Regions from separate parts of the Algoriphagus aurantiacus genome, predicted to be linked through region 2. Evidence: riboswitches for the same ligand, from Rfam matches in the RefSeq annotation. Region 2 holds a riboswitch; the other holds the start of a gene.

Region 1 (9,016 bases), on a different contig from region 2:
GCAGGTGAAGTTTATGCTTATGGTTTTCGCAATCCCAACCGGATTTTTTGGGATAATGATGGAAACATGTTTGCTACTGATATCGGGCAACATAGCATAGAAGAACTTAATAAGATAGAGAAGGGTAAGTTCTACGGATGGCCGATCAGAGAAGGACGATTTATCATCAATCCTTATGGCAAGTTCAATGAAATCTTTGCGTTGCAGGAAAATGATGAAAACTTTGGGGTGACTTATCCAATCATTCAGCTAGATCATGATGAGCTTGCGGCAATATTTGCAGGCTATATAATGCCTTATGGTCCACTTAAAGAGAAATTTGTCTTTGGGGATATACTTTCAGGCAGACTGTTTTTCGCGGACTTAGATGATTTAGAAAATTCTGGAGTAAAGAGTTGGGGAGTGATTTTTGAAGGCAAGGAAATAAGCCTGCTTGAGCTTTGCGGAGGACAAAGAGTCGATCTTAAATTTGGCCAAGATGCGGATGGAAATGTCTATATAATGAGCAAAACAGAAGGGAAAATATATAAGATCATAGATTAGATATTGTTGAAAGAATCGCTTTCTTTCAAAAAATGAGGTGAATGCAAATCTTCGCATTCACCTCATTTTATTAATTCCCAGAGATATTCATCGTTCCTACATAATAGTTTTCATCCACACTGATTTTTGCATCTTTCTCCGAAAGATCTACCGGTTGCCATTGCTGGGTTGGGGTTAAATTCATTTCCTTTCCATTCGCGTAGATTTTTACTGGCATTTTGAAACCATCGACGACATTTTCCCATCGATAAATCAACTCTCCTTCTATGAGATTATAACTGAAAATCGGAATACGAATATCTCTCAGGTATTGATCAAAAACCGACTTCAAATCGATTCCCGCTTTCTGGCTAATATAATTTTCGACTTGTCGTGTGGAAACAGTTTTATGATAAAACTCAGAGTTCAATCCCCTCAAAATTGATCTCCATTTCTCGTCGTCATTTACAATCTGACGAATGGTGTGAAGCATATTTGCGCCTTTGTAGTACATATCGCCAGAACCTTCAGCGTTCACATTATAAGTGCCAATGATTGGACTGTCATTGTTGATCGCCATTCTGGTTCCCAGTACATATTCTTTGCTGGCTTCCTTTCCATAGAAATAATCTAGAAAAAGATTCTCTGAATAGGCTGTGAAACTCTCGTGAATCCACATATCTGCAACATCACGGTAGGTGATATTATTGGCAAACCACTCATGACCCGACTCGTGGATGATGATAAAATCAAATTTCAATCCCCAACCCGTGCCGCTCAGATCACGGCCCAAATATCCATTTTCATATTCATTACCATAAGTCACTGAGCTCTGGTGCTCCATGCCCAAGTAAGGTGCTTCGACCAGTTTGTAGCTATCCTCATAGAATGGATATGGGCCAAACCAATGCTCAAAGGCTTCCATCATTCTCTTTGCATCTTTAAATTGCTTTTTGGCTTTATTCAAATTCTCCCGAAGCACATAATAATCCATATCCAATTCTCCCTTCTCTCCAGCGTATTTTTCACCGAAGTAAACATAATCACCTACGTTAATATTGATCCCGTAATTGTTGATCGGATTTTTCACTTCCCAATGATAGGTTTTGGTCTTGGCAACTTTATCATGATCTGTTCCGATCAATCGTCCATTGGAGACATCCATTAGGTTTTCAGGGACAGTAACGCTGATCAATACGCCTTGATCAGGCTCATCATAGCCATGATCCTTATTTGGCCACCAGATACTCGCGCCGATTCCCTGATTGGAATTTGCAATGAAAGGCAAGCCATTACTATCCTTTTTCCAAGTCAATCCACCATCCCAAGGTGGACGAATCGCTTCAACTGGTGTACCAGAAAAAGTCAAAACCACTTCTTTTTCTTCTCCCACATTTTGCGCTGCTTTTAATGTGATAAAATGTGCATTCCCATCGTGTGCTATATCCAGTTCATCTCCATTCTGCTCAGCTTTCGTCAGCTGCATTGGCGCTTGTAAATCGATTTGCATACGTTTCAGCGGCTCCAATACTTTGTATCGGACGGTGTTTTTACCCGAAAGCGACTTGGTTCCAGGATCTACTTTTACTTCCAAATGATAATACTGCAAGTCCCACCAAGCCCGCTCGGGAGTAATTGTTCCACGAAGAGTGTCCTGTCTTGTGAATTTCTCTCCATGAGGAAACATTTGGGCTTGGGCACTAAGACAAAAGATTAGACAAAAACTTAAAAGAAGAATTCTCATAGGGAATTTGGAATTTGATGTTACAAGATACTGGGAAGGATTAATTGAAAAGCCATAATTTTCCACGAAAGGACTTAATTTTAGTCAAAAGAATAACTTCAACTCATGAAAAAACCAGATGAATCGACGCTGATCAATTATAATAACCGTTCTTTCCGCGCCGTTCAGAACACCGAAAATGGAGAAACTTCTGTAGAGACTATTTTTCGCTATCAACAGGATACGAAAATTCTGACTGCGGAATATGAAGGCGGAAAAATCCTAAAAGGGCATCTAATCGGTTTGGTGGACGAGTCCGGAAACATCAACATGCGCTATCATCAAGTGAATAACAAAGGGGAATTGATGACGGGAATTTGCCTATCTAAGCCTGAAATCTTGGAAAACGGGAAAATTCGCCTCCATGAAACTTGGGAATGGACTTCGGGTGATCGTTCAAAAGGAGAGTCTGTTATTGAGGAGATTTGATTCATAAGTAGGAAGACCGATAACCGAAGACGAATTGTTAACCAGCGTTCTCTGCAAAATCCTCCGTGTTCACAGCGGTCATAGCTTAGGGAAAAAACGCCCAACGGAATCTTAATCCGCCAGGCAACTTATTCTTAGCTCACTGGCTCAGTCACCGCTTCGCGCAGTTTCTTCGCAGCAGCCACCATTTCGATCAGCGCTTTTCTGGTTTCTTCCCAGTGGCGGGTTTTCAAGCCACAATCCGGGTTTACCCATAGATTTGCTGCCGGGATTACCGCTTTTGCTTTCTCCATTAATGCAATCATTTCGGCTTTAGACGGCACCCTTGGTGAGTGAATATCATATACTCCCGGGCCGATTTCATTTGGATAGTTAAACTCTGCAAAAGCATCCAACAACTCCATCTGGGATCTGGAGCATTCTATTGTAATCACATCCGCATCCATGTCAGCAATGTTCTGAATGATGTCATTGAACTCTGAATAGCACATGTGTGTGTGTATCTGCGTTTCGTCTTTCACACCGCTGGCGGAAATCCTAAATGCACGAACCGCCCATTCCAAATATGTCTGCCAGTCAGCTTTGCGAAGTGGAAGCCCTTCTCTGATGGCAGGCTCATCGATCTGGATTACACCTATTCCAGCCTTCTCTAAATCCACTACTTCGTCACGGATAGCCAAAGCAATCTGTGTACATGTTTGAGACCTAGGCTGATCATTACGCACAAAGCTCCATTGCAAAATCGTCACCGGCCCTGTGAGCATTCCTTTTACAGGCTTGTCGGTAAGTGACTGCGCAAAAGCTGACCAACGCACCGTCATCGGCTCAGGTCTGTACACGTCTCCATAAATAATCGGTGGCTTCACGCATCTACTGCCATAGCTCTGCACCCAGCCAAACTTGGTAAAAGCAAACCCAGCCAATTGCTCGCCAAAATACTCGACCATATCATTACGCTCAAACTCCCCGTGAACGAGCACGTCCATGCCTATCTCCTCCTGCCAGATGATTGACTCCTTGGTCTCTTCTTCAAGCAATTTTTCGTAGGCTTCTTTGGTCAAGTCGCCATTCTTAAATCTCGCTCTCCAAGACCGTACTTCTTTAGTCTGCGGAAAAGAGCCAATCGTAGTAGTGGGAAAAAGTGGGAGATTTAATGCTGCTTTTTGCTTGGCTTGGCGAATAGAAAACCCACTTTTGCGCTGATCATCAGCTTCAGAGATCAAATTCACCCGATCTTTCACTTCTGTATTGTGGATCAGAGTTGAGGATTTTCTGCTGGCGATTGCTACCACATTTAGTGAAAAACTCTCCAAAACCTCTAAATCTTTATCGTTTTCTACCAACTTTTTCAAGGTCACTACCTCTGCGATTTTCTGCTTTGCAAAAGCCAACCATTGCTTTACTTCATCCGGAAGAGTTGTTTCATTTGTCTCCAAATCCAAATCACATGGAGAATGGATCAACGAACAAGAAGGCGCTATCCAAACACGGCCTGCACCGATTCTGTGAACAACTTTATCGATCAGCGAAAAGGATTTTTGAAAGTCATTCTTCCATATATTTCTACCGTCTACTACTCCCAAAGACAAGTTGACATTGGCTTTCAATTTCCCCGAATCCAAAATATCATCCAGTTGTGACGGGCAACGTACCAAATCCAAGTGTAGGGTATGAACAGGAAGTGAAAGTGCTATTTCGAGATTTTCTCCGAAGCAGTCGAAATAATTGGCAAGGATAATTTTGAGAGAAGGATAAGCTTTTTTTATCTCCTCATAGACATAAGAAAATGCTTTTTTCTCCTTTTCTGTAAGATCCATTGCCAAAAATGGCTCGTCAAACTGCACATATTCTACATGAAGTGCATCAAGCTTTTTCAATATTTCCAAGTAAACAGGAAGCAGGTTTTTGATCAGATCAATCCGCTCAAAACCTTCCTCTTTTTCTTTACCCAAAAGCAGATAAGAAACCGGTCCTATCAGAATAGGCTTGGTCAAAATTCCAAGTTGTTTTGCCTCGGAAAATTCCTTGATGACTTTGGTGGAGAAGAGTTTAAACTCCTGATTTTTGGTAAACTCAGGAACAATGTAATGGTAATTGGTATCAAACCATTTGGTCATTTCCATGGCAGTGATGTCCAAACCATTTTGCTGATAACCACGAGCCATCGCAAAATACAAGTCCAGTTCATTTCCACCTTTTTGCAAAATCACCTCATGATAGCGCTCCGGAATGGCGCCGACCATGAGGGACATATCCAAGACTTGGTCATAGAAGGAAAAATCATTGGAAGGAATCAAATCAATTCCTGAATTCTTTTGAAGAATCCAATTGTCCTTGCGGATACTTTCTCCTGCAGAGAGCAGGTCAGAAAGCGCGATTTTGCCTGACCAATACTGTTCACAGGCTTTTTTGAGTTCTCGGTGGCTACCAATTCGCGGATAGCCAAGATTATGCGTTTGCATCTCTTTTAACTGTTAATGATGAATAATTAGTTAAAAGCTCTTTGGCTAGATTTCACCATGCAGGAGAATTGGGCAATCGGAAAAGTGAAATACGCGCATAGCAGGTTAAGTCTGAGCCGCATGACACAGAAAACAGTACTATAAGAAAACGTATCAAACTTGACTAAAAGGCCTCATTTCGCGGAAGCATCGTCAAAACGGAATAGGCAGGTCTCCTGACTCGTAGCGACTTTCATCGTCCTTCCCGTCTCCTTTGTGTTGGCTACAGTGGACATGCGAGGATGATCGTCTTTGGTGTGCTACTTACAGTTGCGCGACAGTTCGTGATTTTCACACGATTCCCTATTAATCTACAGCTAAGTAAAACCCCTTCCGGTTGATTAAGAAATAAAGTTAAGAACTATTTCAGTGGTGAAAGTAGTGAATTTTATTGAATGAAATTTTTGTTTGATGATTCTCCAACAATATGGCTAGCACATTATAGGTAGTCAGATGATCGGTGATAGATGCCTGAGGTGATCTTATCCCAGAAACTAAGTTTCATCTGATGTTCTGAAAAAGTCTTGATACTTGATACCAAATACTAGCTACTAGCTACTCACTAAAATCACATCCTAATTCTCCATTCCTTTGGATAATAGTTATTCACACGGTTGCCGAGGTTTTTGATCCAACCGAGTGGTAAATTTTTGTAAGTTATCAACACCCAGCCGATCGGCAGATCACCAACTTCGAAGTCATTTTTTCTAAGAAATTCAATTGCTTCTCTTTCCGAAAGTTCATGTGTCGGAAAATTGTTTTTAGGTAAAACTGAGACGGCCCATTCATGAGTTGGAATCCAGTCATTTTTCTGCTTTTTACCCAGCTCCACGCCAAAATATTTCAAACTCAAATGCTGCGAAACCTTCTGAAAATGCAAGTTCCAGTCTTTTGAAATCCTGAAATAAGAATCATTCAGCGTATAGTATTTCCCACTGCCATCAAATCCTAATTCTTCATCCAGATCGGAGGATTCTCTATTCCAGACTTCCTTCAAGTAAGGGTGCTTGAAGTCTTTCACCCGCTTCGGCTCTTGGATGTATGCTTCTGATGATCTCTTCAAAGCCGTGATAAAAAACCCTTCTCCTTCCACCAAATGAGGAAAAAAGCGATATCCATAATAAGTTTTCCCTTCAGCTTCTACCTCAGTTTCCTTGATATTCCAACTCGCATCTAGCGGAATTCGAACAGGCTCGTAGGAAAACTCTTCAGTTAAAAACCTGATCATATCCTCATTTTCCTGTTCATTGAAAGTACAAGTGCTGTACACCAAAAAACCATCTGCTTTCACCAATGCACCAGCCTTATCCATAATACGCTTCTGCCGGGCGGAGCAAAGTTGTACATTGTCAATAGACCATTCTTCCCTTGCCTGAGGATCCTTACGAAACATCCCTTCTCCAGAACATGGAGCGTCCACCAAAACCAGATCAAAAAATCCTTCCAACGGTTCAAAATGCTCTGGATCGTTGTTGGTCACCACGGTGTTCCCAAGTCCCCATTTGATGATGTTTTCCTTTAGAATCTGGGCTCTCGGCTGTATAACTTCATTGGCAACCAGCATGCCTTCATCTCCCAAATATCCAGAGAGCAAGGTAGATTTTCCACCAGGGGCAGCCGCCAAATCAAGGTAAACTCCCTTTGGTATTTCAAGAGTATTCAGGATATGCTCTATAAAAATAGATGAGGCTTCCTGCACATAGTATGCACCTGCATGAATGGCAGGATCAAGAGTGAAAGAAGGTCGTTCATCCAAGAAAAATCCGCTTTTTGACCATAGAATTGGAGATTTCGGCCAGGATATAGAAAAAGTTTTCGCTGAATTTAACCTTATGGAAGTGCGGGAAGGGTTGTTGATTGCTTTTTTAAATTGCTCAAATTCGGCTATACCGAGTAATTCGAGCATCTGAGACTCGAAGTCGGTAGGAAGATTGGTTTCTGGCATAAAGCAAAGATAGTGATCAGCTTGCAGTGATCAGTCCCAGTAATAGATTAAACCAACCGGATTAATTGGGATTTGATCTAATCTGATTTATTCAAAGTTCTGGCTACTGAGACTGTACACTGAATACTAATGCTTATCTTATTCAGAAAATTTGACATTATGGAACTACTTGCTGATATTCTGATTGGTACGATTGCCGCTCTCCATCTTTATTTTCTCTACTTCGAAATGTTTGCTTGGGAAACTATCGGCAGAAAAACTTTCAAACAACTACCCGCTGAATTATTTCCTAAAACCAAAGGTTTGGCTGCCAATCAAGGCTTATACAATGGGTTCTTGGTTGCTGGATTGATCTGGTCACTACTGATTGAAGATCAACATTGGTCCACGTATGTTGCTATTTTCTTTTTGGGCTGTGTGCTTGTCGCCGGCATTTTCGGAGCCTTGACGGCAAGTAAAAAAATCTTCTGGATTCAGGGATTACCGGCGCTAATAGCGTTGATTTTGGTGCATTTGAAGTGATTTACCGCAGAGGAACGGAGAACGCAAGAGAGCTAAGAGATTTTTCCAAAACATCTTAATTTCATAACTCTTTATTTATAAAAGTTTTATAATTTTTTATCATGATCGAAAATGAAATTTCTTCCAAAATTATAGGTGCTGCAATTGAGGTTCATAAACAACTTGGTCCTGGTTTATTGGAAAGCAGCTACGAAAAATGCTTAGCTTTTGAATTGTCTCAGATCGGCTTAACTATTCAAACTCAAGTTCCTGTTCCTGTTTTGTATAAAGGAATTAAGCTCGATGTATGCTATAGACTGAACATTCTAGTTGAGGAAAAAGTTATTATAGAAGTCAAGACCGTATCTGAATTGGCAGCTATTCACAAAGCTCAATTGCTGACATATTTAAAGCTCATGGAAATTAAACTTGGATTACTGATCAACTTCAATTCCATCAAATTGATCGATGGAGTAAAAAGAGTTGCCAATAAATTGTAAAAAGATCCAGTTTCACTAACACAAAAGGCGCAAAGTTATGGTAATTAAATTCTGCGCCCTCTGCGCCTCTGCGGTGATCAACCCTACAAATCATCCTCCTCGAAACCATCTTCATCACTCGGCCTCATATCAAACATGGAGCTAAACAAATCCTTAAACTGTAAACCTGTATCCAGTACTTTTTTGCTGAGTTGGGAGAATTCTGCCAACCCATGAAGCGCAAATTCCATAAAAAACTCCTTCTCATTTTCAGGGAGATTTTTCACCAGTTGCGTCACCACGTCTTCCAATCCCGGAACGGAATGCAGTGCAGATTTATAGTCTTTGTCTCCCTGAGAAGCTAGAATATCCAGCTCATTTCCCTCACCAAACCAAGCCAAAGGCAACACATAGGGGTTTCCCTGCTTTTCTTTTTTCTTCTGTTCGGGCGACGGGAAATAGTTTACAAACTGCGTACGAATGGCTTTACCGATCAGATTGTAAGCTACCAGACCTGCACCTTCCTGCTCTCCTTCGTAGACCAACTCCACTTTTCCGGTGATTGCAGGGATTACTCCGATCAGATCAGCGATACGGACTATGGTATCGCTTTCACCATTCATATACATTCGACGCTCAGCCGCTGAGATCAAATTCTCATATGCCGAAATCGTCAATCTAGCAGAAACCCCACTTTTCTCATCTACATATTCGGATCCCCTGGCTTCGATTGCAATTTGCTCAATCAAGTCCTTCATCAATTCCGGCACATAAATATTGTCTACTGGTCTTCCTTTCAGCTTGGCTTCCTGAGCAGTAATTTTTCTGCCGATCCCAATGGATTTAGGATAGTGTG
Region 2 (9,016 bases):
GGACAATGATTTGACGGATTAAATCCTCAGTTAGAATTGAAGTTTTCTCCACTGCTTCCAGCATAAATAAGATCCAAGTCTTCCAGTCACCTCGCTGTGTAACTCCACCCAGATGGTAATAATAGTCTTCTTTATGGACGATGATATATTTTGACAAATACAGCACGGGAAGATCAAGTAGTTTTTTATTGACCAAATAGAGCTGATTCAATATTCTGCCCGTTCGCCCATTTCCATCTGCAAATGGATGAATCGCTTCAAATTGATAGTGTGAAATGCACATTTTCAGCAGCGGATCAGTTGGAAAGTCAATGTCATTCCCGAGATATTCCGTCCAGTTATCCATCAAGTTCTGAAGCAACTTCTCTCCCCTCGGTGGAGTATAAACCGTCTCCCCTGATCGAAACTCACTATTCCCCCGCTTGATAATCGTCTGTGTGGCAGGAGATCTAAAACCTGCATTCGTGTTTTTCACTTCTCTGAACACCCCCAAGATCACATCTTGATTAATGCTGGACTTGTCTTTCATCGTTGCATATCCTTCCCAGAGTGCTTCTCTATACCGCAGCACTTCCTTTGTCGCCGAATCAGCTCTTTCCTCTTGGATCAAGTCTGAAACTGCCTTGTACAACTCATCTTCCGTGGTGAAAATATTCTCAATAGCAGTGGAACTCTTGGCCTCCTGAAGGGCGATGGTATTCACCAGCATCGTTGGATTTGGCAAGCGAAGTACGCTGGCATTCACAGAAGCCAACGCTCTCGATGCAGTAACCAGTTTTTTCAGAATCGTAATTTCTTCTTCCACTTCCTTGGATATTGGAAGTAAAGGCAAGTCATTAAAGAGAATATTTCGATCGTAAGGCATGGAACACGTTCTTTATCGCGTCCAAATTTACCGATTATATGAACATGAAAAAATAAACATGTTCATATTTTTCATAAAAATGGACACATATCGATTATATGTCCATTTGCTGAACACATATTGGCTATATGTCCAGATTTCAATAAATTCTGGACACGTATGCAAAACCTGTCCAGAAAAATCCATCTATTACCAATCATGTTCATTTTATATCAAAAGATGAACATGATCTCCAAGGCTCAGCCAGTAAAATAAGCATCCAGTTCAGCCAACATTGCGGATTTGTCTTTCAGGTCATTGATAATTTTTCCCTTCTCAAGCAAGACAATTCGATCACAGATCTCCGCCACATGATTTAAGTCATGGCTGGATATCAAAAAAGTAACCTGGGAAGCCTCCTTTTCCTGAAGGATCAATTTCTTCAATCGGATCTGAGAACTGGGATCCAAGTTCTCGAATGGCTCATCCAGAAAAACTACCTCAGGATTTCCCATCAAAGCAGCTGCTATTCCCACTTTCTTCAGATTACCCTTTGATAGATCACGGATATATTTCTTTTTCCCCACGATCTCATCATTGAACAGCTCTGTAAACTTGCTCAGATGAAGTTGCAAATCAGCCTCCGATAGGCCATAGATCTTGCGAAGTGTATGAAAATATTCATCGGCAGTCAAATAAGACAAGAGCATATGCTCGTCCAAATAAGCTCCTGTGGTGGCCTTCCAGTCTTCAGATTTACTTACATCCTTGGAATCAATCTCCACCTTTCCTTGCGAGGCTCTCACAAGATCAAGCATAATCCTAAACAAGGTCGTTTTTCCAGCGCCATTATTCCCCACCAATCCAAAGCACTCCGACTTGGGAATGGTTAGATTGGCCACATCGAGGACAACGACTTCTTTATATTGTTTTTTTAGATCAGTAACTTGAATCATAACTCTTGGCGGAATGAAGATGAAATTTCGTATCGGTTTTTTAAAACCCTATTGATATTAATCATGGAAAGCTGATTAAAGAATAAAATCCCTATAACTCCTATGATACCTAATGCTGCCAATCCAGCATAGAAATTGAAAATCATAGCAAAAGGCAAATAAACTACGTATGGAGCAACCATCATTGGGATAATCATAAGGAACTGAGCAGCCCCCACTCCCTCGTAGTTAAACATTGCACCTTTATTTAAATCCATAGGTTTTGGCTTCCAAAGAGCCAAATAAATAATCAGATGGATCATTATTCCAGCATTAAACAGAAAAGTAGCCAAGTGAATCAGTAAGAATGACCAACCAAAATAGACATAGGGAATTGATAACAAAAAGCATAATAAGGAGATGGATAACAGCAAAAGGTATTTGCCCCTTACTAAATTTTTTACCCCATCTTTTCGACTAAGGAAAAAGTCAAAATATCCAGAATTCCAGCTTAAGAAAAGCTGCCCATACTGAATCATGAAAATTCCTGTAATAAAGATTCCTACGAAAATAAAAATATTTTGCATTGGCCCAGATTGATAGTCTGGATTATCATAGAAAATGGTCCCATACAGTAAGAAAAAGGCACTCAGCATTAGAAAAGTTCTACTCTTTTTGTGACGAATGATCAGCTTCCATTCTAAGTTTGCAAGCTCGCCAGCCATTCCAAATCTCGAAAAGAACCCTACCGATTGATTGACAAAACGTGCTTCTTCTTCTTTCCCCAAATCTTCCAAGTAAGCATTGTTCAGATAATAGGAGAATGCCAGATAATACCCTACCAGACAAACGACCAGCATTACAGCCAAAGGAAGATAACTACTCATGGCAAGTGTGAAAAATGGAGCCACCAGTTCCCCCAGATTAAACCAGCCCATGTAGGTAGAACCACCGCCCAAAAGAAGGACAATAAATACAATCACCACACCTATCAGACTGTCCTCAAAACGCTGTTTGAACCAAAGCATTAACCAATGCAAGGACCAACTGATAAACACCACCGTTCCTAGCCAAGATACTGCGCCTGAAACTCCGTACTCAACAGAAATCCCAGTAAATGCAAAAGGTGTAAAAAGCACCAAAGTAATAATACTTAATGGAGAGAAAAATGATCTTCCCAGTAGCATATGCATGATTTTTTTCTTCGAAATCGGCAGATGCAAGAGACTTTCCAGCTCAATAACAGGAAGCTGTTGAAGAAAATATCTATACATGAATTCCACCAAAAAGAAGAAAATCAAACCTGAATTGAGCACCTGAATAGGATCTTGTCCCTCTGCAAGTGCTTCCAGAATTCTGCTTAGAAAAATCCCTGCCATCAAAAGATATCCTAAAAGCATAATTGCTAAAAATCCCAGAAAAATAGCTACCATCACACTTTTAGCAAATGCCGTGGATCGGAAACTCTTTAGGAATTCCAAGCGGATCAGTTCAAATAACATACAATCTCAAAATAATTAGATGTTTAAATTTCAACTCAAAATATAGGAAAAAGATAGTTCAATCTTGATCCAAGGGTTGATTAAAACATGTAGAACACTAAAATATACGCCATTCTTTTCTCCCGATCCAATTACTAACAACGGTAGAAACATCGCTATTGAAATCCCTGATTGTCCACTCTATGCTTCTATCGTTGTGGATTGATTAATTGGAGGACTTTAAAACTTAGAGGTCAAAAAGAAAGGAATTAACATTTACATATGTGACAAAAAATCCAAGAAATCTTCTAAATCCAAGAATTTTTTGTCAGCGTATTTTATTGAAAATGGAATACTGCTCACTTCAATTAATTCGGGGAAATCCTTAATTCGCGCTTTTTCAAGTGCTTTTCGAACCAGCGAGGTTAAAGCAGAATCACCAATAATTTCCCATCTTCCAGAGCCCTGCTTACGCTCTATCCTACCCTTTTCCACGCTGAATTGGAATTTCTTTCCTGGCAATAACTGATTGATTTCTCCAGAAATCACCAAATCTTCGGGTAACCCTGAGACAAGTGGCGTACTACAATTCATCAACCAAAACCTATCTGCTGTTTCTAAGGCAATCTCCAAATCATGTGTTACCACAAGAATTGACTTTCCTTGGCTTTTTGAAATATCCTGGAGTAGGTGCATGATTTCATACCTATTCACCAGATCCAAATGAGCTGTCGGTTCATCCAACACCATCACCTTTCCATCTTGAGCAAGTGCTCTCGCGATCAACGCTTTTTGCCGCTGTCCATCACTTATTTCGGAAAGTCTCTCCTCACGCAAATATTCTATTTTCGTAGCCGAAAGTGCATTTTGAATAACTTCACGATCACTATCTGCTAGCTTCCCAGTCCAGTTTGTATGCGGAATCCTACCCATCGCAACCAATTGTCCGACTGTCATATTTGCAGGTAAAAATGGTTCTGTCAACACTACAGAAAGTTCTTTGGCCAGCGCCTCATTAGAATAGCTGGAAATAGATTTTTCATTTAGCAAAACTTCTCCTACGAATGGTTTCAATTGTCCCAAAATCGCCTTGACTAAAGTTGATTTCCCTACCCCATTTGGGCCCAGCAAACAGGTCAGTTCACCAGTCAAAAGCTTAAAATTCAATCCACTCAGAACTTCCTTCCGAACTTTGCCTTTGCTGTAGCCAAGACTGAGATTTTTACCTATAATTGATGTACCCTTCATAACCTAAAATTCCTTACTGAAGTTTTTGCGCAGCACCAAGCTGATCACAATCGGAGCTCCCACCAATGATGTCACCGCATTGATCGGTAGTGTCTGAGCTGATCCTGGAAGTTGGCCAACAGCATCGCAAAGGAGTAGTAAACTCGCACCCAACAGCGCTGAAGCGGGGAAAAGAATCCGGTGATCTGAAGTTTTCCAAACCATCCTGGCCAAGTGCGGAACAGCAATCCCAATAAATGCAATTGGTCCACAAAAGGCCGTAACACTCCCAGCCAATAAGCCTGTACTGATAATCATTAACCAACGCAAACGATCAGGATTTATCCCCATGCTTTTCGCGTAGCTCTCACCTAAAAGCATCCCATTGTAGGATTTTATAGAAGCGACAACTGGAATGATTCCAATAAAAATAACGAGACCTAAAATCCAAACCTGATCCCAAACCAAGCCTCCCAAACTCCCCATAGACCACATGGTAAATAGCTTCAACGCTTCCGCGCCGGAGAAATATGACAAAACGGAAATAATCGCCGAAACAGCTGATCCAAACATCAATCCTATGATCAAAAGCGTCATACTGTCTTTGACTTTCCACGCTGCCAAACTCACCGTGAGTAGCACTAAACTTGCTCCTAAGGTCCCAGCAATCGCAATTGCCCAAGGGTTAATTGCTCCTCCAAAAGTGGTCAAACCAAACGCTGACCCAGCCAACATTAAAATCGCAACTCCCAACCCAGCACCGGAACTAATTCCTAGCACAAACGGTCCTGCAAGTGGATTTCTGAAAAAAGTTTGCATCTGAAGTCCACTGATGCTTAGTCCAATTCCCGCCAAGATTGCGACCAGAGCTTTCGGAAATCTGTAGTTTAGAATAATCTGTTCCCTCGAAGCCTTTGTCCACTCACCAGTAAAAATCCCGGACAGGATTTCACTTGGAGAAATAGATACGGAACCCAAACTCACATTGAGCAAAAAACTCAAAACCAGCACAATCAGCGCTGCAAAAAGAAGAAGAATTGAGCTATTTTGTTTCATGTGTTTATAACTTTCTTTCATTTGTCACATAGCCTGTCCCGAACTCGATTCGGGAGAATCTCGCAAGAACATTAATCATCTCTCTGTGTTGTCTTCAATATGCTCGATTTCATTGAGTTGCTGATAAAAATACAACTCATAGTCTGGAAGCAAAGCCGGATGAAGAATTTTGATTAGATCTTTCAAAATCAAATCAGGTCGCATATAGCCCAGCTCAAAATACTCCAGTCCACCAGCTCTCCCCCGTTTTTGAGTGTACGAAAACACATTTCCAGACTGATAAGCTTTAAATGCTTTGTATCGTGGTTCTGAATTTCCCATGGTCTGTAAGTCTGGAAAATCAGCAGAACCAATCCAAAAATCAGCCTCCAGTGAATTTTCCAGCACAAACTCATAATTAAATTGGGCACTGCCTGTTCCTTTCTGGTTAGAGAAAATATAGTTTCCGCCAGCATTTTCAAGGATCTTTGCTCCCCAGCTTTCGCTTCCGGGAGCATACCAAATATCCTGATAAAGCACACCACTCAGCACCGTAGGACGAAGGGAATCGATAATAGAATCACCCAATTTCTCAGCCTCCAAATAATCATTTTCAACCCTATTAAACACAGCGTTAGCTTCCTCAAAATTTCCCAGAAGTACTCCTGTAAACTTGATCCACTCAGCTCTGCCGAGCGGATGCTGCTCCACATATTCCCCATTAATTACCGCAGGAATCTTGGCTTGGTCCAGCAAATCGAGATATTTCAGATCATCTCCCAGGGTAGAAATCATAATCCAATCAGGGGACATATCAATGACCATTTCTGTATTTGCCGAAGGCCCCGCACCCAAATCCTCTACTTTTCCATCATCAATTTGCGCCCATGTTTTCCCAGAAGAAATTAAATTCAGATTGGGGAAACCAATCAATTTGTCTGTCTCATTTAGCATGTCCAAATGAGGAATATGAGTGGTCGAAGTCAGGATAATTTTTTCCACAGGAAGTTGGATAATTGCATCAAAATCTCCCACAGGTTTTTCAGCATTTTCTTCCAATACCAAATAGGTAAAAATCCTATCCGCTCCTGACCAAGCCTGAGTAACTTCCATCACCCAAAAATTATTTCCTCGTGAAATTGTAAATCCAGAAGCATAACTTAATTCTATTTTTTCAAGTTCTTTTACCCCCTCTCCTTTCTGATCATTACACGCTGTAAAAGAATAGGTTACCATCAAAAAAACTGAAGTAATAAAGAGCCTAAATCGTTGGTTTTTCACAGAAATTCTTTGAGATATTGAATTCCAAAATAAGCTCTGGTTTTGGCCACTTCCAAAATTTGTCTGCAAACAGATTTTTTTTCTAAGTTTTCCCGATCTACTTTTGCAGCCGAAATAGGTTCCCAATCTCGCATCAGAGCTCTTGGGATTAAAAGGGAATTTGGTGAAATACCAAAGCTGTCCCCGCAACTGTAAGCCGAGCGGATTTTTCCGCAAATGATTTGTCAACAATGCCATTGTTCCGAAAAGAATTCGGGATGAGAAGGCGGCAAATTAAGGCGAGCCAGGAGACCTGCCGATTTCTGTTGATTCTGTGCTTTCGGAGGAAAAGCAATGAAGAAAGTACCTGAGCCGATTGATCGGCTTCGATCCCTTCTTCCCATTTCTCTTTAAGCCCGAATCGGATTTATAACTAATTCGATCAGGGATGTTTTTGCTTGTATGGGCATTTTCTTTAGTGGCTAATAGCCCAATTCAGGACACAGTCAAATTGGCTGAAGTAGAAGTCTATGCCCCTGAATTGGATCGATTTGCCCAAGGGCAAAAAGTAATCAACTGGACAAAAAAGGACTTGGAGGCTTACCAAGGCCGTTCTCTGGGCGACATCCTTCAGGAGCAATCACCGGTTTTTGTGCGGCAATACGGGGCTGGAATGATCGCATCTCCCTCCTTTCGTGGCACTTCCGCAGGCCATACGGCCGTATTCTGGAATGGTCTTCCGATCAACAGCCCTTCACTTGGACAAAGCGATTTGTCCATTTTGCCTATTTCCTCCGTCGATCAGGTTAGTGTACAGTTCGGAAATGCCGGAGCACTTTTTGGAAATGAAGCCATAGGCGGAAGTGTTCATCTAGGCACTAATTCTGAATTTGGAAAAGGGTTTCAGGCAGGGATTTCACAGCAGATTGGCAGCTTTGGTCTATTCAACACCAGTGGATTTGCAGGATTTTCATCGAAAAATTTCATCAGCAAAACCAAAATCTACCGGGAATTCTCCAAGAATAACTTCCCCTATACAGACCTGGGGCAATTCGGCACTCCTGAAGTGAAAGAAGGCCATGCCCAAGTAGAGCAAATCGGAATTGTTCAGGATTTGGCATGGAATCTCAGCGTAGCCAACCAGCTTAAAACCGCTTTCTGGTGGAATAAAACCAATCGGGAAGTCCAGCCAGTGATGGGCTCACACACTACAGATACGCAACTAGATGAGGCTTTTCGGGCAGTGATTGATTTTTTCCATTTTGAAAAAAAGTCGATGTGGAATCTGAAAACAGGACTTGTCCGAAACGAGCAACTCTTCAATGCCAGCCAAAACAACAGCACGCAATATTTTCTGGGGGGAGACTGGGATCAGGAGATTTCAAAAAAATGGATCTCAAAACTAGGTGCGAGATATACACTGACAAAAGGAGATCTGAGCACCTATCAGGCGGATGATAAACGTATCGAATTGTATCAAAGCACGAAATTCTCAGCTACGGAACAACTCTCTTTTGCTTTAAACCTCCGTCAATTAGTTTACTCAGGCACTTTCGCGCCGTTCACGCCGAATCTCGGGATGGACTGGGATATCTGGTCTACAGAAACTAAAAACATACAGCTGAAAACTTCCCTAGGAAAAGGATTTAAAGTCCCAACCCTAAATGATCGCTTTTGGAATCCTGGAGGAAACCCCGACTTGCTTCCGGAGGAAAGTCTTAGCGGAGAAGTCGGCTTAACTTGGAGCGGTAAAGGAAAAATCAATTGGGCTCAAGGGTTAACTTATTACCAAATGTCAGTGGACAACTGGATCATTTGGCTCCCTAAAGGAAGCTTCTGGACTCCTGAAAATATCAAGAAAGTCAGGAATCAGGGTATAGAATATCAAGGGAATTTAGCAGGCAACTTTCTCTCATGGGATTGGGAATTGACTACTTCTTACACCTACTCCAAAGCCGTGACCACGAAAGGCACAGACGAAAAAGATCAGTCTGTAGGAAAGCAACTGCCCTACACACCGCAGCATCAAGCCAATGGAAAAGTGCTAGTTAGAAAATCAGGTTTCAATACCTCCATAGGAACCTATTTCGTGGGAGAAAGATCCGTCACTGCTGATAATCCCCGCATGATGCCTTCATTTCAACTCTTCAATTTTGGACTAGGCTATGATAGACTTGAGCTTGCAAAAGTTCACTTTCCTGTAAGTTTTCAAATCAACAATATCCTCGACACCG

What was found. A riboswitch is a leader RNA that binds a small molecule or an ion and turns the genes downstream of it on or off. The one in region 2 is predicted to bind cobalamin.
Region 1: linked by a shared signal. The riboswitch ahead of metE (5-methyltetrahydropteroyltriglutamate--homocysteine S-methyltransferase) and the one ahead of SYJ56_RS23115 (TonB-dependent receptor) in region 2 are both predicted to bind cobalamin.

What each region holds. Positions count from the first base shown of each region.
Region 1 covers NZ_JAXRUT010000001.1:170,741-179,756, forward strand. Annotated here, with positions in the region: gene SYJ56_RS00715 (PQQ-dependent sugar dehydrogenase) at 1-543, shown strand, start outside; gene SYJ56_RS00720 (M1 family metallopeptidase) at 614-2,266, opposite strand; gene SYJ56_RS00725 (avidin-fold protein) at 2,372-2,734, shown strand; gene metE (5-methyltetrahydropteroyltriglutamate--homocysteine S-methyltransferase) at 2,869-5,196, opposite strand; cobalamin riboswitch at 5,385-5,582, opposite strand; gene SYJ56_RS00735 (methyltransferase RsmF C-terminal domain-like protein) at 5,804-7,180, opposite strand; gene SYJ56_RS00740 (DUF1304 domain-containing protein) at 7,340-7,702, shown strand; gene SYJ56_RS00745 (GxxExxY protein) at 7,804-8,181, shown strand; gene SYJ56_RS00750 (P-loop NTPase family protein) at 8,265-9,016, opposite strand, start outside.
Region 2 covers NZ_JAXRUT010000034.1:27,399-36,414, forward strand. Annotated here, with positions in the region: gene SYJ56_RS23085 (Fic family protein) at 1-865, opposite strand, end outside; gene SYJ56_RS23090 (ABC transporter ATP-binding protein) at 1,105-1,800, opposite strand; gene SYJ56_RS23095 (DUF5687 family protein) at 1,797-3,281, opposite strand; gene SYJ56_RS23100 (ABC transporter ATP-binding protein) at 3,537-4,508, opposite strand; gene SYJ56_RS23105 (iron ABC transporter permease) at 4,512-5,543, opposite strand; gene SYJ56_RS23110 (ABC transporter substrate-binding protein) at 5,619-6,803, opposite strand; cobalamin riboswitch at 6,903-7,117, shown strand; gene SYJ56_RS23115 (TonB-dependent receptor) at 7,231-9,016, shown strand, end outside.